One region of the Furfurilactobacillus sp. W61-4 genome, then DNA from elsewhere that is predicted to be linked to it. Evidence: predicted binding sites of a transcription regulator. Region 1 holds the regulator's gene; the other holds the start of a gene.

The links. The regulator CtsR, encoded in region 1, represses protease genes until heat stress. The targets are predictions, from matches to a motif close to TTGGTCAAAAAAGGTCAAANA.
Region 2: ftsH (ATP-dependent zinc metalloprotease FtsH) is a predicted target of CtsR. The motif match lies at 2,900-2,920, and genes of this name have one in related genera.

What each region holds. Positions count from the first base shown of each region.
Region 1 covers NZ_BAAJNZ010000006.1:42,081-52,725, reverse strand. The annotation lists gene AC27FN_RS08365 (TetR/AcrR family transcriptional regulator) at 1-131, opposite strand, end outside; gene AC27FN_RS08360 (ATP-dependent Clp protease ATP-binding subunit) at 320-2,821, opposite strand; gene AC27FN_RS08355 (CtsR family transcriptional regulator) at 2,847-3,320, opposite strand; gene tenA (thiaminase II) at 3,689-4,351, opposite strand; gene AC27FN_RS08345 (D-2-hydroxyacid dehydrogenase) at 4,507-5,505, opposite strand; gene AC27FN_RS08340 (DMT family transporter) at 5,620-6,537, opposite strand; gene AC27FN_RS08335 (hypothetical protein) at 6,546-6,950, opposite strand; gene AC27FN_RS08330 (hypothetical protein) at 6,953-7,528, opposite strand; gene AC27FN_RS08325 (DHH family phosphoesterase) at 7,582-8,538, opposite strand; tRNA gene AC27FN_RS08320 (tRNA-Pro) at 8,795-8,868, opposite strand; tRNA gene AC27FN_RS08315 (tRNA-Arg) at 8,913-8,986, opposite strand; tRNA gene AC27FN_RS08310 (tRNA-Gly) at 9,011-9,082, opposite strand; tRNA gene AC27FN_RS08305 (tRNA-Thr) at 9,098-9,171, opposite strand; tRNA gene AC27FN_RS08300 (tRNA-Leu) at 9,178-9,259, opposite strand; gene serS (serine--tRNA ligase) at 9,561-10,645, opposite strand, start outside.
Region 2 covers NZ_BAAJNZ010000002.1:3,418-14,062, forward strand. The annotation lists gene hslO (Hsp33 family molecular chaperone HslO) at 1-491, opposite strand, end outside; gene ftsH (ATP-dependent zinc metalloprotease FtsH) at 669-2,810, opposite strand; gene hpt (hypoxanthine phosphoribosyltransferase) at 2,967-3,518, opposite strand; gene tilS (tRNA lysidine(34) synthetase TilS) at 3,522-4,871, opposite strand; gene AC27FN_RS03330 (S1 domain-containing RNA-binding protein) at 4,966-5,424, opposite strand; gene AC27FN_RS03335 (FtsB family cell division protein) at 5,539-5,922, opposite strand; gene AC27FN_RS03340 (RNA-binding S4 domain-containing protein) at 6,085-6,360, opposite strand; gene AC27FN_RS03345 (putative polysaccharide biosynthesis protein) at 6,384-8,000, opposite strand; gene mfd (transcription-repair coupling factor) at 8,037-10,645, opposite strand, start outside.

The sequences.
Region 1 (10,645 bases):
GGTTGCGTTAACCCAACCGCGTTCGCAATATCACGCGTTGATGTTTCTGCGTATCCTTTATTTAAAAATAAGGTCCGAGCCGCGTCCAATATGCCTCGGCGCGTGTGGGCCAGTTGCTCCTCTCGACTCATAGGTACTTCCTCACTCGCATAATTATTTACTTCAAGTTTGCCGGTTAACGACCTAAAATGCAATTCACAAGGTTAACTTTCTGGATAAATCTTAACGATTCGCATTCAGTCCCCCAATGGTCTAATGAGCGACACGCAAAAATCGCTCATCTCCCAAAAAGAGACAAGCGATGAAAACTTTATTGCGGTTAAGATTTCGCACTAACCGTTGCCTTGGCAGCCGGGGCTGTCTTTGTTGTAATCGTTATTTTGCCAGATTTAGCGCCAACAGTGACCGCGTCTGTCGTCTTAATTTGACCAGCGATCAGCGCTTCACTAAGGCGATCCTCAACCTGGGTCTGTAAGGCTCGTCGAATTGGTCGCGCACCATACTCTGGATCAAACCCAGCCTCAGCCACCACATCAATGGCAGCAGGTGTGATTTTGACCTTGATTCCTTGGTCAGCCACTCGCTTTAAAACGGTTCCGGCCATTAATTTCACAATTTCGTGCAGTTCTGGTTTGGTCAAGGAGTGGAAAATGACCGTTTCGTCAATTCGATTTAAGAATTCTGGTCGGAACGTGAGTCGCAATGCTTGGCGAATCTTGTCGGACATTGCTTGGTAATTATCTGTCGCACTGGTTGCGCCAAACCCAACTTCTTTGTCATCTCGAACAGCAGTTGCACCCAAGTTCGAAGTCATGATCAAAATTGTGTTACGAAAATCAACTTTGCGTCCCTTCGAATCCGTCAAGAACCCATCATCCAATACTTGCAATAACAAGTTAAAGACGTCGGTATCCGCTTTTTCGGCTTCATCCAAAAGGACCACTGAGTAAGGCTTGTTTCGAACCTGCTCAGTTAACTGGCCCCCTTCGTCGTAACCGACATATCCTGGGGCTGCCCCAATCAACCGACTTGAACTAAAGCGTTCTTGATATTCTGACATATCAACCCGAATCATATTATCTTCTGAACCAAACATGGCCTCGGCTAAAGCTTTGGCCAACTCAGTTTTTCCGACTCCAGTAGGTCCAAGAAACATGAAAGATCCAATCGGACGATTTGGATCTTTCAACCCAGATCGAGCACGGCGAATCGCCCGTGCAACCGCAGAAATGGCTTCGTCTTGACCGACTACCCGTTCATGTAAAACCTTTTCTAGGTTGAGTAATCGTGACTCTTCGTCTTTTCGCAGTTGTGTCAGCGGCACACCAGTCCATTCTGAAACAACTTCGGCAACATCCTCTTCAGTCACTTGTAGCTCATAATGTGGCTGGCCGCTGAGCTTTTCATTGTCCTGTTCATCCAAGAGCTTATCAACGCGTTTTCGCATTGCCATCTCTTTTTCACGAATTGCAGCCGCACCTTCAAAGTCCTGATTCTCAATCGCCGCTTCTTTTTGTTGCTGTAAGTCAGTTAACTTATCTTCTTGCTTAGCTAATTTTGTCTTGTGACCGGCAGCATCAATACGAACCTTGGCACCGGCTTCATCCATCAAATCGATCGCTTTATCAGGCAGAAAACGCTCCGTGATATAGCGAGCCGATAGCTTGACCGCCGCACTAACTGCGTCATCAGTAATCTCAACTTGATGATGTTCTTCATAACGTGGCTTTAATCCCGTTAAGATTTCCACAGCTTCAGCTTCCGTCGGTTCATCGACTTGAACTGTTGCAAACCGGCGTTCCAACGCGGCATCAGATTCAATGTACTTTTGATATTCGTTTAAAGTTGTCGCGCCAATTGTTTGTAGTTCACCACGAGCCAAGGCCGGCTTCAAAATGTTAGAAGCGTCAATCGCACCCTCAGCACCGCCAGCGCCAATTAGTGTGTGTAACTCATCGATGAATAAGATCACATGTCCGTCATTGTAAATTTCTTCAATGACTTTCTTCAGCCGATCTTCAAACTCACCACGATACTTAGTGCCAGCAACCAAGGAGCCCATATCAAGCATCATCAAACGTTTGTCGCTTAAGTCTTCAGGCACGTCGCCAGCGACAATCTTTTGAGCTAATCCTTCAGCAATCGCTGTCTTCCCCACCCCAGGTTCACCAATTAAAACGGGGTTGTTTTTGGTTCGACGACTCAAAATCTGGATGACCCGCTTAACTTCTTTGCTCCGACCAACAACCGGATCCATCTGGTTATCCGCCGCCAAAGCCGTTAAATCGCGTGCTAACGAATCTAGTGTTGGTGTTCCTTCTGTTTGCTGCTTATTATTGGCAGCCTTGCTCATTTGTTGTCGACGCCGTGGTGAATCAGTAATTCCTAGCTTACGCAGAATCACTTTGCGTGCTTGAGCCAAGTCGAGATTTAACGTCACCAAAATACGTGAAGACAAAATGCTTTCATCAGAAAGTAGCGCCAATAATAGGTGCTCGGTCCCAATCTTGGTCGCACCCAACCGTTTCGCTTCATCACCAGCGATCGTGAGAATATCCTTCGCCTTTGGTGAATAAGGAAGGTACGTCTCTTTGTCAACATTAGTTAACGTTCCATAACCAGTGAACCGTTCGATTTCTTCACGGACATCTTCTTCAGTAATATTGAATTGTTGTAAAACTTTACTAGCGATCCCATTTTGTTCAATGGTTAAAGCAAGGAGCAAATGCTCAGTGCCGACCGCCTGGTGTTTAAAATACTTCGCTTGTTCTTGCGCCAAAACGAGAACATCTTTAGCACTCGGGGTAAATAAATTGTCCATTTGCTGTCCTGCCTTTCATTAACGCTCAGTCTTCAAACCGTAAACGATTCAGCACGCCAATCAGGATACGGGCGCGTAGCGTATTTTCCACCTCATGGTCAGCCACGGCCAAGGTGTCTTTATCAATTGCCGCTAAAATAATATTGGCCTCGCGTTCCTTGAGTACACCGTCGTTGAATAATGAATTAATAATCGCATATGCGTCGTGTTGATTAATGGCATCGCCCACGACGTCGCTAAGCAGACTATCGAGCACATCCGTATCTGCCAACAAATTAACTTTTTCGATCCGGATATAGCCACCGCCGCCGCGCTTACTCTCTACGATGTAGCCATTCTGGATGGTGAAGCGGGTTTTGATCACGTAATTGATTTGTGAAGGAACGACATTAAATTGGTCGGCAATATCAGAACGGCGGATTTCCACCTGTTCTTCATCAGCCAAGATACCCTTCAAATATTTCTCAATCACATCCGAAATGTTAGTTGGTCCTTCCATGATTGCTCACCCCAGTCTTTGACTAATATTGACTATATTATACGAACCCTGACTAAATTTGCAATCATAAAGGATTCAAAGGCCTCGGTAGGCCCAAATAAAATACCACTGACACATGCCTCGGTCATCCAGACGCGTAGAACGCGGAAACGGGACATAAGTCGGACAGTGACGCGTGTTGCGGGCGAACTACAAACGATGACATTTTTTCATCGTTTACAATTCACTTTTCGGCGGCGTCACTTGACTTTATGTCCCGTGTCTTGATGATTCAGATTAGTAATGAAATGTACTTCTGTGGCAATTTTATTGGTCTTCACAAACAACGCCCTGTCATCATACGAGGCTAACTAACGTAACGAAAATAATCATAGCTGCCATTGTTGATGATCAAGTGCCATTTGCCAAAAGTTGAGTTCAAAATACGTACTCCGCGCAAATGCGGCCATCATTTGTGCCCGTCCCGCTTGATCTGTGGCAGCGGCAACTTGGTCAGTCAATTCGATTTGGGTCGCCACAGCGTCAGTATAATCAGCGGCTTGGTAACTGTCTAACCAGGCCTGATAGACAGGAACCGGTGAGTTCACCCCTTGTAAGGCAGCACCAATATCCGCATACAACCAAGCACAAGGTAGTAGACCGGCAATGGCGGCAGCTGGTCCCGCCTGTGATAGCGTCCGATACATGTGCGACGTATAAGCATAGGTTGTCGGTGCCATTGGCGTCTGTGTCACATCGCTTGGCGTAATCGCTAACGGTTTAAAAAACGTCGTTCGGGTTGTGATTTCACCAGCCCGCAGACCGTTCGCCAAATCTGTTAAAAGCTGTTTGACCTGTTTGTTTTCAGCTACTTGCGCCGTTAAATCGTGCACCCGCGCAAAGTCATGCAAATAATGATGATCTTGAATGATGTAATAACGAAAGGTTGCTTCAGGCAGAGTACCATCACGCAGTTGCTGAATAAATGGATGCTGAATGCTGGCTTGCCAAAGTGACCGGTTGGCTTGGTAGGCGTTTTGACTGAAAGACATGATAAGACTCCTTTACTGAAGAAAGTGCCATGCGTCTCACCTAGTATAGCCGATAAAACCCATGCCTTCATCATGAAAGCATGGGTTTTACATAATCGATACTAGCTCTTTACAAACAGACGAACACATTTATATCCGGCGTTACCAAATCCTGATTAGTCAAACGAAACGACATTGTCAGCCGTGCCAGTTTCGATTAACTGACGATTGTTGTTTAAAGCAAACTGCACCATGTTACGAACCGCTGTCTTCGTGTAGAACGCAATGTGCGGACTCACCAAAACGTTGTCCCGTGACATCAAATCTTTTAACCGTTCGTCAGGAATGGCATCAAATTGACCAAAATCAGCATTAAAGATGCCGACTTCACCCTCATAAACGTCCATGGCAACACCACCGACTTTACCAGAATCCAAAGCAACGATTAAGTCATCGGTGTCTAACAAATCACCACGAGCCGGATTCAAGATGATCACGCCATCTTTCATCTTACTGAAGGCTGCTGCATTTAACATGTGATAGTTTTCTTTAGTGGCTGGCGCGTGCAAAGAAATAACGTCGGCTTGTGCATATAGTTCATCTAACGTATCAACATACATGCCCGTTTTTTCTAACTCAGGATTTTTGAAGACATCATACGCCACAACTTTGGCACCGAAGCCTTGATAAATTTGAATAGCTGCTCGGCCAATTCGCCCAGTTGCGATGACCCCAACAGTCAACGTGTTCAACTCAGTGGCAATATCTGGTGCCCAGCGTAAGTCACCCTTTGCTTGCCGACGTTCGAATTGTTTTGTGTGACGTAATAATCGCATTAATTCGGTTACGGTAAATTCAGCAATTGCGGCAGGTGAATAGGCTGGAACGTTGGTGACACGTAAGCCAGTCCGTTTAACTGCTTCTGCATCGACGTTATCCACCCCGACATTACGCAAGGACATATTTTTAACGCCTAGTTCTGCTAAACGATCAATAACCGCAGCTGTGTAAGGCTTTTGTTGATAAACGACCGCCCCATCAAAACCGGCTGCTTGATCCACAGTCTCTTCTGTTAACAACTCACTAGTTGCTTTGACTTCAATTCCTTGGCTTTGGGCCCATTCATCAACATATGGACGCTCGTCATCACGAATTCCGTAAGCAATAATTTTCACGTTAAAAACCTCCATTTAATTTCAGTAACAAACTAATTATACCACGCTTGCGTGCGGTTCCATAAGTTACCAAGACATCAATTGAATTATCTTGAACCAACTCATATAAGTTCATCAGTTTGGCCGCTTATAGCCCAAGGTCAACATCACCACCGCTAAGATGATTAAACTACCGCCTAGGCCATCAGCCCATGAAAATGGAATATGCAGCACCGTAATCGAAATTACCGTCGCTGCAAGGGGTTCAAAGGCATCTAAAAGGCTAGCCGTTGTGGGTGAGATATACCGTAGGCTAGCAGAATACATGACAAAGGCAATTAAAGTTCCAAATAAAACAACCAGACCGATGGCAAGGAGCGTTCGACTGGTTAATGGCGGTACACCGACCCAAGCTGGTTGAATGACATTCATGGCCAAACCACCGATTAAAAGTCCCCAGCCATTGACATTGATGGCTCCGAAGCGCGGCAATAATGGTCGAGGTAGCAACGTACTGGTTGCCACGGCAATCGCTGACATCAAACCCCAAAACAACAGCCCCGGAGAGACGGCCAAATGATCGATACGACCGTGGGTAACCACAAAAAAAGCACCAGCTAGTGCTAGTAACATCCCAATGCTTTCTGCACGGGATGGAATTTCGTGGTGAAAAATCAGGTAATAACCGGCAATAACCAAGGGGCCGAGAAATTGCAAAATGGTCGCCAATGCCGCATTACCATATTGAATTGCCAAGAAATAGAAAAATTGAATGGGAATGAGACCGGCTAAAGCAAAAACAATCTGCTGAAAAGCGGTTTTTCGATGACGCCATACGGCCAATGGGTGACCACCAGCGAGCGTACTGTAAATTAACAAAATTCCACCTGCCAGCATCATCCTGACGGTGGTTAGCCAAGCTGGCGTCACGGGATGGGTTCCAGTAAACAAAATTTGGGCGATGACTCCAGAAACACCCCAGAGCATCGCCCCACCACTAGCTAAAAGAATGCCGTTTAAAACCTGTGTTTGCCGCTTGATCAACCGTTTCACGCTCCATTTCAACTCACTTGATCATGATGATCATCTAATCCGGTATTAAGCCATTGACGTCGTTCATATACTCGACCATACCATAAAATACCCGTAACCACGATGCTCAAAGCGACCAAAGCTAGTCCCAGCCGAACGATTCCTTGTTCGGCAAACAAGGCAACTAATAATGCAAACAAACCAAAAACCACCGTCAACGCCACCATCGTTGCTAACAGAACTCTACCACGTAAACGTTTCCGATAACGCCACCCGAAAACAAAGCCAAGTGTAAGTATGAAAAAGGAGATCCACCAGGCCGCTAAATTCGTCAAGCTTTGCTGCGAATGCGCCGGCCAGATCGTTAAAATCAGTACCGTCGACAGCATTAGGCCCCATATCAATTTCAATAGCCTTCCGGATCTCTTAATCATGATCAATGTCGCCTCCGTTTAGATGTAACCTGATGGATTTGGGATAATTCAGACTCGCATAGCTGTTCTGGCGCCAAATGAAGTCGAAAAGGCTGATCATCATGAACTGGCTGACCGACAAGTTGCTGTTGCCATTGAACCACAATGGTTAAAAATTGGTCATTGGCCAAGCCAGCAAGACAGTTAGCTGTACCAATCGTTTCAGCATCCCATTGGGCGACATCACAGCCAGACTCCTGATCTAAAACAATTTCCATTAATAGACCAATGTTACTAAAAATTTGACTGTGTGCCGAGGCCAATGCCTGCTCAAACCAGTGTTGAACTCGAATTGCGTCGCCAGTCAAAACTTGCTCACGAAAAGGATACGTTAGCAAACACGCCAAAAAATCTTCATTCGGCAGCACCATCGCAGCTTGAGCCGCTGCTAAATCACCGGTCGATCGAGTCGTCGCGGTGGTCACTAAATTATCTAAATACGCTAACTGCCGCACCAGACGTGTTTCACGCCGTTGCTTAACTGTTTGATCTAGCCAAGCAATTAATACTTGCTGGGCCGCTTGATTACGGTTTGCCACTTAATCACTCCCTGTTGGTCAGTTAATTCGTGCATTTCCACTAACGCTAAAGCTTAATGAGCTTGCCGCCAATCATGAACAATCGTCGCCAGCTGATGAATCATTTCTTCAACTTCGTCTAGATTAGCGGCTGTTGCGCCACTGGCCAGCTCGTGACCCCCACCACGATGTTGTTTGGCCAACTCATTAATAACTGGTCCCTTGGAGCGTAAATGAACTCGGTAATCCCCCGCTGGCGTCTCAACAAAAATTTGCCAAGCAATTACGTCAGCTAACCGTCCGGGCGTTGAGACCAGATCGTGAACCGATTCGGTAGAAACGTTCAACTCATGCAGCCGCTTTTGAGTCACCACGTAACTAGCTGCGCCATCTTGATCAATCGTTAATTGATTCAAAACATCGCCCATCAGCCGACCGATGCCCCGACTAAGCTCACTATCATGGCGACTAACCGCTGCGGCATCAATGCCCGTCGCTAGTAATTCACTGGCGACAGCAAAGGTATGTGCGCTGGTGGCCGGGTACAAAAACCGACCAGTATCACCCACAATCCCGGCGTATAACGCGATGGCGGCCGTTTGATTAAGCTTCAAAACACCGTGACTGTCGTTAACCAAATCAACAATCAGCTCTGAGGTGCTGGAGGCCTTTGGCAATACCCACATTGGCAATCCATAAGCATCATCATTAGGGTGGTGATCGATTTTAATTAACTGATTGCCAGTTGCATATCGGCCATCATCAATTCGTTCAGTATTGGCTGTATCGAGGACAATGACCAATGCATTTTGATACTGCGCGTCGTCAATCGTGTCCATCGTGCCAAGCCAAGCAAAATCCTCGGGCATTTCTCCTACTGCCCAAACAGCCTTTTGAGGAAAAGCTGCCTGAATAATCGATTTAAGCCCTAGTTGGGAACCTAACGCGTCTAAATCTGGACGTTGATGACGATGCAAAATAATCGTTGGTGCTTCTTCAATTGCCGTTAAGATATCGCTTGTTACACTCATGGTCAATTCGCTCCTTATGCTGTTCGCTACTGTCATCATGCCATAATCAGACCCTTAATTCCAAAAAATGCCCCTATTTTTGTTAACTCATCCACTTCTCCCTCAACCGGCTCAACATAATTGAAAAACAAAGCCATTAGCAACAATCAAATAAGCCAGATGGTCGGTTAGAACAAGGGCCAAGCTCAGTAGATTCGCAAAAAAGTGTCAACACGACTGACCGTGTTGACACTTCCATAGTTGGTGCTATATCTAATCGGGACAACAAGATTTGAACTTGCGACCCCTGCGTCCCGAACGCAGTGCTCTACCAAGCTGAGCTATATCCCGAAAAAGGAAGACCGCCACCAGTTATTGGTGGCGGTCGCCAATGATGCACCCAGTAGGAGTCGAACCTACAACCTTCTGATTCGTAGTCAGACACTCTATCCAGTTGCGCTATGGGTGCATTCTCATAACAGACGTTACGAAAAGCGGAAGACGGGATTCGAACCCGCGACCCCCACCATGGCAAGGTGATGTTCTACCACTGAACTACTTCCGCATATTACTGGTACAATGCCGACTAGAGGATTCGAACCTCCGACCCCCGCTTTACTAGAGCGGTGCTCTGACCAGCTGAGCTAAGTCGGCAAACGATGCGGATGAAGGGACTCGAACCCCCATGTCAAAAGACACTAGAACCTAAATCTAGCGCGTCTGCCAGTTCCGCCACATCCGCAGCATCTGATTCCGTTCCCTCATCAGACAACTATTAGATAGTATCATTTACGGTCAAAAACTGTCAACATGATTTCAGGGATTTTCTCGAAAAATGTGCGGAATTATGCTCGATGTACCAAATAATCAGAGCAAAACAAGCTGGGATGATGTCGAGCACTAGCTGAGGCTGACCGGTTGGCATTCCTTGCCAAGTAGACAGGCGTGACCAAAGGTAGAAAAAAGGTGTTGCGACCAGCAAGACAATCTTGGTCGTAACACCTTAGAGACTATAACAAATAATCTAGCCTCGAATAGCACCGTTACTTAGCGTGGGCATTTTCTTTGGTAATCTTCTTTACGCCGTGCATGTACGGCACGAGAACTTCTGGAATTGTGACAGAACCGTCCGCATTTTGATAGTTTTCCAAAATGGCCGCGACGGTCCGACCAACAGCTAAACCAGAACCGTTTAACGTATGAACTAAGTGAACCTTGCCATCTTCGTCACGGTACCGAATTTGAGCCCGCCGAGCTTGAAAGTCCTCACAGTTAGAACAGCTGGAAATTTCTCGATAGGTTTCCTGATGTGGAATCCACACTTCTAGATCGTGCGTTTCAGCTGCAGTAAAGCTCATATCCCCAGTTGCCAACGTAATCACATGGTAGGCTAAGCCCAATTTCTGCAAGATGTTTTCAGCGTTAGCAGTCATCTTTTCTAATTCATCATAAGAGCTTTCTGGCTTAACGTATTTAACCATCTCGACCTTATTGAATTGATGCATGCGGATTAGTCCGCGCGTATCACGACCAGCCGACCCAGCCTCAGAACGAAAACTTGGTGTTAACGCCGTTAAATAGACCGGTAATTTTGCAGCAGGCAAAACCTCATCACGGTAGTAGTTCGTCAAAGGAACCTCCGCTGTCGGAATCAAGGTCAAATCTTCGTCTTGGAGTTGATAGACATCTTCTTTAAACTTAGGAAACTGCCCTGTACCGTACATCGATGCGCTGTTAACCATGTACGGTGGGATGACTTCTTCATAGCCCTCTTCGGCATGCTGATCCAGCATGAAATTATAAATGGCGCGTTCTAACTTTGCACCCATCCCCATGTAATATACAAAGCGAGCTCCTGAAACCTTACCGGCCCGTTCAAAGTCTAGAATACCAAGATCCTCACCGATTTCCCAGTGCGCTTTAGGTTGAAAGTCAAAATGTGGCAAGGTGCCTACCTTGCGTTCTTCCCGCGAGTAGTTCTCATCCGGACCAATTGGATCGGTATCGTGTGGGAAATTGGGCAATCGCGACATTTTATCATTAAATTCAGTCAAAACGTCATCTAATTTGTTATCTAACGCTTTAATGCGACTACCAACTTCACGCATTTGTGCAATAGCATCATCTG
Region 2 (10,645 bases), on a different contig from region 1:
AACACTGAGACACCAACTGCTGACGGGATTTGTTCCGACTGAGCTAAATAGTAGGTGAAATCATCGCCGATTTCCCCACTTACGAGGCCAACCTGCCCCGTGTAAGGTTGATCTAAGCCTAAATTTTTGGTGACTGATAGGAAACCATTGTGTCCCACGGCGCCACCAACATCGATATGTCCGGCCTCATTAAGAGGCAAATGGACGTGCGGATCGATAATATATCCTTTAACAGTTCCTTTGGCATCTGCATCGACCACAATTCCTTTTACTGGACCATCCCCAGCTACTTTAACGGTCATCGTTTCTTGCCCCTTCAATAAAGAAGTGCCGAGTAATAACGACGCCGTTAACGTCCGCCCTAACGCGGCCGAAGACGCGCTCCACGTGTCATGACGCCGTTGTGCTTCGGCAACGACTCCTGTACTGTTCACGGCATAGGCGCGAAAATTCCCGTCGTCAATTATACTTTTTACTAAATAATCGTTCATTTCAAACTCCCTCATTAATTGGCCATCACTCGCAGATGGCACCGCCAAAAATTTCTGAAAGCAAGTATACCGCACTCGATAAAAAAAGTCAGTTCCGCATGAACTAGTGCTTTGGTGATGCGACAAAAAAATATCCCGCCAAAATTGACGAGATATTTTTTCTGTAACCAACTTAAATTATTCGTTTGAATGTGAATCCGAGTCTGATTGCGCTGATGATGTTGGTGCCTCACTAGCAGATTCTGGTTGACTGGAAGCCGATTGTGGCGTGTTTGTCACCGTTGAATCACTGGTGGATGCACTGAGCGCATCATCATGAGCTGCTGCACGTTGCGCCTCACGCTGTTCGAGCGCACTCTTAGCTTGTTCAAAGGTGGCTGCTTCGGCATCAGCATTGGTCTGCTGAGCTTCTGGCATCTTACCCGTCTTAAACAAACTTAAGATCTGCTTCTCATCCAACGTTTCATATTTCAGCAGTGCTTCGGCAATCAACTTGTGCTGTTCACGGTGACTCTGAATGATATCGCGGGCTTCTTGATAACCTTCGCTCGTTAAACGACGAACTTCTTCATCAATCAGCGCAGCGGTCTCCTGTGAGTAAGGTGGTTGTTGACCATATTGAGCACCTAAGAATGGTTGACCATCACTTTCTAACGTAACCATCCCCAACTTATCACTCATCCCGTACTGAGTCACCATCGCACGAGCAATTCCGGTTGCCTGTTCGAAGTCATTAGATGCACCGGATGATTCAGAGTTGAAAATAATGGCTTCAGCAGCACGACCACCCATCAATCCGGCAATCTGCTCTTGGGCATCTTTTTTACTCATCAACATCTGGTCTTCGCGTGGCAACATAATTGCGTAACCGCCGGCGCGACCACGTGGGACAATCGTAACCTTATGCACAACTCGCGCATCGTTTAAGACCAGACCAACAATCGTGTGACCCGCTTCATGGAACGCCACCGTTCGCCGTTCTTGATCAGAGATAACCCGATCGTGTTTAGCCGGACCTGCAATAACTCGATCTTCGGCCTCATCTAAATCAGCGGCGTCAATCTGCGTCTTACCGCGACGGGCGGCCAACAATGCGGCTTCATTTAAAAGATTGGCCAAGTCGGCACCCACAAAACCAGGTGTCTGTTTTGCAATCTCTTTTAAGTCCACATTAGCGGCTAATGGTTTGCCCTTAGCATGTACTTTCAAAATTGCTTCACGACCCTTAACGTCGGGACGACCGACTAAGATCTTACGGTCAAAACGACCTGGCCGTAACAACGCCGGATCCAACACGTCAGACCGGTTTGTCGCGGCCATGACAATGACGCCTTCGTTGCCCGTGAATCCATCCATTTCAACTAACAACTGGTTCAACGTTTGCTCACGTTCATCATGACCACCGCCCATGCCAGTTCCCCGTTGACGACCAACTGCATCAATTTCGTCAATAAAGATGATCGATGGGGCACTCTTCTTAGCTTGGTCAAATAAGTCACGAACCCGGCTAGCTCCGACCCCGACAAACATTTCCACGAAATCAGAACCAGACATGGAGAAGAACGGTACGCCAGCTTCACCGGCAACGGCCTTAGCCAGCAACGTTTTCCCTGTACCAGGCGGGCCCTCAAGTAAGACCCCGGCTGGGATGTGAGCGCCTAGTGTCGTGAATTTATGCGGATCTTTCAAGAACTCAACCACTTCGACTAGTTCTTGCTTTTCCTCTTCTTCACCGGCAACATCACTGAACCGAATCGTATTACTCTTCGGGTCAGCAGGTTTAGCTTTGGATTTCCCAAAGCTTGCCACGCCGCCACGGCCACCAGCACCACCTTGGCCCGCCTGACCCATCATCATGTAAAAGAAGAAACCAATCAAGATGACAGGTAAAATTAAGCTGATTAAATTAATCCAAAAACCACTGGATTCTTCCGGCTTAGTATCCATCTTGACATTGTGCTTAGACGCCGCATCAGTTACCTGTTGGACACTAGCATTATTCTCCAAAATGGAACTGGTAAAGTTCTTGGCAGTCGTCGTTTGACTACTACCGATTCCTAGACCAGTACTGCCGGAACCAGAAACCTTTTGCGCCTTCCGGTACTCACCGGTGATTTTATAAACCCCACCGGCTGGTTGTACCTGAAAGTTTTTAACTTTGTTTTGCTTTAATTGTCGGACAAATTCGCTGGAACGAATGTTCTGGGTTTGAGATCCGGAGTTGTTGCCAAAAAAGAAATATAAAATTCCCATAAATGACAAGAAGATCACGATCCAAAACAAACTATTCCGAACCGGCCCATTTCGGCGTGTATTCATGCATTGCCTCCTGACGGCATAGACGTTATTCAGACCTCGTTCGAGGGTCTGAGCAGGGGTAATCCCTGTTGATGAAACATACTATATCACAATTGACCTATCTTGACCAAATAAAAATCACGCCTTTTTCGGCCAATTTTATCGGGTGCCAATTTTTTACTCGGGCTGGTCCCCTTCATACACAGATGGTTTTAAAACACCTACATATGGCAAATTGCGGTAAAACTCTTTGTAATCAAGGCCATAGCCAACCACGAATTCCTTTGGTAATTGAAAACCCACATAGTCGGCTTTAGCCGCTACCACTCGACCCTCAGGCTTATCAAGCAACGTGCAGACCTTGATATCCTTAGCCTGCCGCTGCTTCAACAGATCAATCAAGAACTGTAGCGTACGCCCAGTATCGATAATATCTTCCATAATGATGACATTACGCCCAGCGACATCAGCGCTAAGATCGTGGACCAATTGAATCTCACCGGCTGAAGCAACACCACCGTGATAACTGGAAACATCAATAAAGTCCACTTCGGCCATAATGTCCATCTCGCGCATCACATCAACCGTCCATAAGATCGCACCCTTTAGGACTGAAATTAAAATTGGCCGCTTATCTTGATAGTCCTCGGTGAGTTGCTGCCCCAGTCGGTGAGCCGCTTCCTTAATGTCCTCAACACTATAGAGTGTTTTTTCAATATCGTTATTCATCTGCTACTCCCCGTCTAGTTTTATCGACAATTCAATTAATGCGCCATCGGTATCAACAGCCACTTTTCGACCAACTAACCACAGCGGTCGTCCGGTGTTAGTCGTCACAATTAACTGCGATTGGCGTTGCTCCACAGGTACCTTTTGATCGATCAAAATTCGGCGAACCTGTTGATGATGTCCACCGTGCAAAGCCAACTGATCATTTTTCTTCGCCAACCGAATAACTAATGGCCACTCAGATGCCTTGACGCGAACATGAACGCTGTGATGCTGTGGTTGCATCGTCACGACTTGCTGGGCATCAACAGCGACCAGCCAGCCGCCAGTGTTTAAGGACTGTCGTTTGTTTAATGTTACCATAGTTTTATTTTCAAATTGAAGCGGCCGGTCAATTTTCTCAAGGCTTGTTCCTCGTCTTTGAAAGAAATAGTGGTCATAACGACGGACAAGTTGCCAATTTTTGTCTAAATTGAAATGGGTCTGCGGCGGACCACTAGTCAATCCGCGGGCGGCATTTTGCCAAGCACCAGTGGCAATATCAACCGGGCCTTGCTGTCGTAAGAAATCTTGTTTCAATAAAAAACTCGTCGGTAACTCATGGTGCACAACTTTGTCCACCTGACCACTGATTTCAGCCAAAATTGTTTGAGCTTGACCGCGTAAATAAAGCGTCATCTGCTGCTGATCCGCAATTGACTGACTAAAGTCGGCAACAAAACGCGGATTTTCTTGTTCGATCAGTGGCATGAGTTGATGGCGCACTCGATTGCGTGTCGCCACCAGCTCTTCGTTTGTCAAATCTTCAAAACTCCTAATCTGGTGATCGTTCACAAACGCCCTAAGTTTCGCCTTGGGCACACCTAACAAGGGGCGAATCAAATGTCCACTCGCAAAAGGACGTCGCCATTCAATGCCTAAGGTACTCGTAAATGACCGGCCCTCAATCATCGCCATCAGTGCTGTTTCAACTTGTTCATCTTGCTGATGCGCCGTTGCTAAAACATTGGCTTGATACTGCGACATAACTGTCCGGAAAAAATGGTAGCGCACCTGACGTGCAGCCGCTTCCAAGCCTGATTTAGGATGTGCTTGTTGTGGCCAGTGCTCGACAACTAACTTAATCTCACTACCAGCTAAGTACCGACGCAGATAGTCTTCTTCGAGGTCACTTTGAGCCCGTAACTGATGGTTGACGTGCGCCACCACTAACTGTGGCCGCTGTGATTTTGGTAGTTGACTGAACAGTGCCAGCAGGGCCATCGAATCAACACCGGTAGACACGGCTAAGACGACCGTATCCGTCGGCTGCCACAGATGATGTGTGCGATTAGCTTGCAAAAACAACTGCATCACTTCGTCGATATAGCTCCCCTCCTCAAATTATCTTTAGAAAAAAAGCATCACGGTTTTAAAAACCGCAACGCTTCAGTACACTGCTATTGCTTTAGCTACGGCGCCCACCGCGACCGCCTCGTTTGCCTTCAGTGTTGTGCTTTAAAGTTGCCAAGCGCTGCTCGCTATCCTTTAAAAAGCTCGCCATCATTCCATCGAAGCTGCTGTCAACCGGTTGCGACTTACGTCCACCCCGACTGCCATGCGCGTTGGCACTGTTTGACCGCTTAGGTGCTGAGGCATGAGGCCGGTCATGATGCGACTCAGTATTGGATGATTGTGTTTCAAGTGCTTTCATTGATAAGGCAATCTTGCCCTTGTCCATTGACATGACCTTAACACTAACCTCATCACCAACACTCAAGACATCATGAATGTCTTTGACATAATTATTCGAGACTTGACTAATGTGAACGAGGCCACTTTGATGATCGCCTAAATCGACAAACGCACCAAAATTAGTAATCCCCGTCACTTTCCCTGTCACCTTACTACCAACTTCCACTGCCATAGAAAAAATAGCCCTCCTGAGCACCTAAACCTACCGGTAAAATTAAAATTATTTTAACATAAAACAGTCGCAGGTATTCACTGCGGCTGTCGGTTTGCCCATTTTCAGTTAATTTTATTTCGAATTACTCGGCAGATTGTAGACAATTTCGCCGTCTTTCGAATATAAATATTTCGACCGAATCAGTTGCGTTAAATAGTCGTCGTTATGCAGCTGCTTCACCCTTTGATTCAGTTGACCATGTTCAGCCTTGGCAGTGCTCAATTGCTTTTGCGCGACCGTCGTTTGCTGATTAATTTGGTGAAGGCTGGCCAAATTTCTCCCATAGGCCCATACACACAAGACTAACGCGACAGCAAAACCAATTAAAATTCGAATAGCCCGAACACGACGTTGTTTACTCAAGGCTAATTTTTGAGCCTGATGAGCCACTTCACTAGCGCGTAAACGCTGTACATAATCGTTATTCAACTGATGAACCGTCTGTTTATCTTGCATGTCATGCCCCACCGTCAATGGTCAACTTCGACTACATTCAATCAACTTATTAACTAGAGTATAACAACGGCTAAAATAGATGTAAATGACAAAACCATTACACCTCAACGTTTCAAGGCATTTCTAGGGGAACGTACTTTCGTGATGCAATTAAAATTGTAATTATGATTCTTCATTAAAGTCTCGAGCATACGCCTCATCGATGACTTTATACATCTTATCAGCATCATCTTTTTTAACAATTTCCATCAAATTTAATACTTGGATGGTCAGGGTTTTATTGCCAAACGAAATAACTAACTTATCATTCACATTAACATTACTGGATGACTTCGCTTTGTTTCCATTAATTGTAATTCGGCCTTGGTCAGCAATTTCCTTCGCCACTGTTCGCCGTTTAATTACACGTGATAATTTCAAAAATTTATCTAATCGCATCTTTCACCTCGTCAAATTCTGACTTAATTTCGTTTTGCTAGTTTTAACAATCGTCTTCCGCCGGGCAAGGTTAACCACTCTCGCATCGAAAACAATTGGCCCCACAACGCTAGTCCAACAAACACGCTTATCCCCAGTGTCACACAAATTGCCACCATCAAAATAGCTGACCCACGCGTCAGTGGCAGCCATGACTGGCACAGCCAACTGGTCAAACCTGCCAGTCCGCCCATTGCCCCCACAATCCCCGCTAATTTGCGAACGAAGCTGCCCTGGGTCAACGCTAGTCTCATCGATGTTGGACTACCTAACCATAATATTAACATCATTGTCGCCAAACTAATCACGGTCAGCCAACTAGCGCCATTAATTCCCCACATGAAAACGGCCCAATAGTTGAAACAGCCCTTGACAATGAGGCCGGCAATCAACGCAACTAGCGACAGTCGATACTGATTCATACTCTGCAAAATGCTATTATACGTGCTGATTAAGCTCGCAAAAATGATACTGATACAATAAATCGCTAAGGCTAGGCTACCAGTCTCACTGCCAAAAAGGACTAAGTTTATGAGTGGCATGAGCACGACTAGCCCGATTGTAGCAGCAGCGGATAGTGCCAGGCTAATGTGGATCAACATGGTTAGCGTCGTTTGAATAGCTTGTTGCCGTTGTTGGCGCCAGGCAACGCTTAAAGCTGGTAATAAGGTGGCCGAAAAACTAGTTGCGACAACCAAGCCTAACTGAATCAGTGGTTGGGCCCGATCATAAACCCCTTTTAAGGATTTAGCAGCTGGATCAGTAAGTCCACCCGCAACTAGACCACGCTTCACGGTAAACGAATCAACGAGCTGCAAAAGGATGACCACCGCTGCGAACAAACAGATCGTGCCGCCCTCTTGCCACAAACGTCCCATCAAAGTTCGCCAGTGATCGCTGCTGGCGACTGGTTCCGCTGCAGATGAGGGCCTAAATAGCTTTCGATATGTTTGTCCAAAGACGAGTAGGGCGGCAACCGCCCCGAATAATGCCCCGCTCATGGCCCAAGCACCCATTCGATAAACATTCCAATGCTGATGTGCAGCTAGCCAGGCGACAACAATAATGACCACCACCCGCACGACCTGTTCCAACACTTGTGAAATCGCGGTGGGCCGCATATTAAACTGACCTTGTGCAAAACCGCGGCCGACAGCCAAGAATGGCAAAAATAACGCCATGCCGGCAACCACCTGAACCAGTGGTGTTAAACCAACGTCACCCATCGCTGCGGCAATGCCATAACTCCCCATAAACAAACCGATAAACAAGCATAAGCCAAAACCAGCTAAGATCACAAAGATTCGACGGGCAACTAACTGTTGGCGCCATGGGTCTGCCACCTCAGCAATTAATTTCGAAATAAATACCGGTAGGCCACTTAATGCGAAGGTCATGGCAATTCCATACAATGGATAAACTTGCTGATAAACATAGAAGCCCGTATTCCCAACTAAATTTTGCAATGGAATTCGGTACACGGCGCTGAGCACTTTAGCAACAAGCGCCGCTAACGAAAGTAATAACGCACCATTGACTAACCCACGACGAGCTGTTTGGGTAGGCTTGTCCGTCGATTTGGCTTGTGGATGTATCTTCATGCGGACTCCTTTACTCAAAGATTCTGTAGCCAAAGCTTAATCGACCGCGTCCGTCGACGCCGCTTCAGCGGTTCTCATTTCCGTTTGAGCAGTGACCGTTTCAGCTAATGCCGTCACAAAGGCGCTCAGTGATGCAAGCCACTGGGGCTCCGTCATCTTAGGTTGAATAACTAACTTGACGACCAATTGTCCCGCATGATCACTTACTGTGGCGCGTAATTTTGTTTCGGATAAGGCTTTAAAAATCGCCTCTCCCGACAAAATGCGACTACCTTCTGCAGACAAGGTCACCAAAATCACATCATCGGTACGCGCAATCTTACTGATAAGTGCCGCATCAGCAGTCATCTTTAAATGACCAGCGGCTAGTAAGTTAGCAACCGCTTGTGGATAATCGCCAAAGCGATCAATTAAGTCTTCATCAACTTCCACGTACTGAGCTTCATTGTCTAATTCACGAATTCGTTTATAAATTTCAATCTTCTGCCGTTCGTCAGCAATGTATTCAGAAGGAAGATATGCTTCAATGCCCAATTCAATTTCTGTATCTGACCGAACTTGAACAGATTGCCCACGTTTTTTGGCAACGGCTTGCGAAAGCATCTGAGTATACAAGTCATAACCAACCGAGTCAATAAAGCCGTGCTGCTGCTGCCCCAACAGGTTTCCGGCACCTCGAATAGACAAATCACGCATTGCAATTTTAAACCCTGAACCTAATTCAGTGAAATCACGAATCGCTTCCAACCGCTTTTCACTTTCTTCGGTCAAGACTTTATTAGGTTGGTAAGTAAAGTAAGCATAAGCCACCCGATTGCTGCGACCGATTCGTCCACGCAATTGATACAACTGAGACAATCCCATATGATCCGCATTCTCAATAAACATGGTATTCACGTTGGGAATATCAACACCCGTTTCAATAATTGTGGTGGTGACTAACACATCGTACTCACCGCGAATGAAATCGTATAGAACACTTTCAAGCTGTGTTTCTGTCATTCGGCCATGGATATATGCCACCCGAGCATCTGGAACGAGTTGTTTCACATTGTCGACCACGCGTTCGATATCGTCAATGCGATTATGCAGATAAAACACTTGACCGCCGCGGGCAAGTTCTCGGTTGATGCCATCTTGAACGGCGACCGGATTAGCCTCCATCACATAGGTTTGAATGGGGTACCGGTTCGCAGGTGGCGTCTCAATGACGGATAAATCGCGAACACCAATCATCGACATATTCAAGGTTCGCGGAATCGGCGTTGCCGTCAACGTCAAGACATCAACAGACGCGCGCATTTGTTTAATCCGTTCTTTGTGCTTAACGCCAAAGCGTTGCTCTTCATCGACCAATAACAATCCTAAGTCCTTAAAAATGACATCTTTGGATAACAAGCGATGTGTCCCGACGACAATGTCGATTTCACCACTCGCCACACCAGCAAGGGTTGCTTTCATTTGCTTGGGGGTATCAAACCGAGACAATATCCCGATTTTAACGGGGAACCCATCGAAACGCGCCGTCATCGTATCATAGTGTTGCTGTGCCAAAATTGTCGTTGGGACCAGAAAGGCCACCTGTTTACGATCTTCAATCGCCTTGAAAGCTGCTCGCAAAGCCACTTCTGTTTTGCCGAAGCCGACATCGCCGACTAGCAAACGGTCCATTGGCTTGGGCTGTTCCATATCATGCTTGATTTCATCAATACTCCGCAGTTGATCTGGTGTCTCAACATAAGGGAATGCCGCTTCAAATTCCGCCTGATAAGCATCATCAGGGGGGAACGCGTGACCTTTTTGCGCGGCTCTGGCAGCATATAGGTCAACCAGCTCGTCGGCAATATCTTCGATTTTACTGGCAACTTTACGTTTCGTCTTCGCCCACTCGGTTCCACCGAGCTTATTCACCCGTGGTTTTTTATCTTCAGACGAAACATACTTTTGAATCAAATTTAACTGCGTGACGGGAATGAAAATCTTCGCATTATCTTGGTAATCGATCGTAATGTAATCTTGGTGAACCCCATCCACTTCCAAGGTTTGCATTCCTTCAAAGCGGCCAATCCCGTGGTTGATATGAACCACATAATCGCCAGGTTTTAATTCTGTATAACTCCGTAATCGTTCGGCATTAGCTAATGTTTGCCGTCGCGGTCGCTTTTTGGTGACTTTGGCAAACATTTCATTCTCAGTCACGACGACCAAGCCAGCAGCCGATAACTCGAACCCATTTTGCAAAGTGGCCGGCACCACTTGAACAGCGCCCTGGGTCAAGTTGCTGACCTTATCTAAACTAGCTTTAATCTCAAAATCATGTAAGGTGTCATTGACCTTACTGATCCGGTCTTGGTCATTGACCATGATAACCACGGTCTGGTGTTGTTTTTGCCAACGTTCAATTTCCGTCTTTAAAACCGGTAACTGACCGAAAAATTTCTGCATATCCCGGCTAATAAAATTCGTCAACTGATCAAAACGCATATTGCCCATGCCTTTTTGAAAAAGCGAGAAAAAGACCTGCACTTGTTTGATCTCACGGATCGTTTGCCGAAAATCATGGCCTAGTGGTTGATCCGGTAACATCGATTGGGTGCGCAAACGATCCGTGATCCAGTTGGCTTCATCTGTCGAAATTTGCCGAT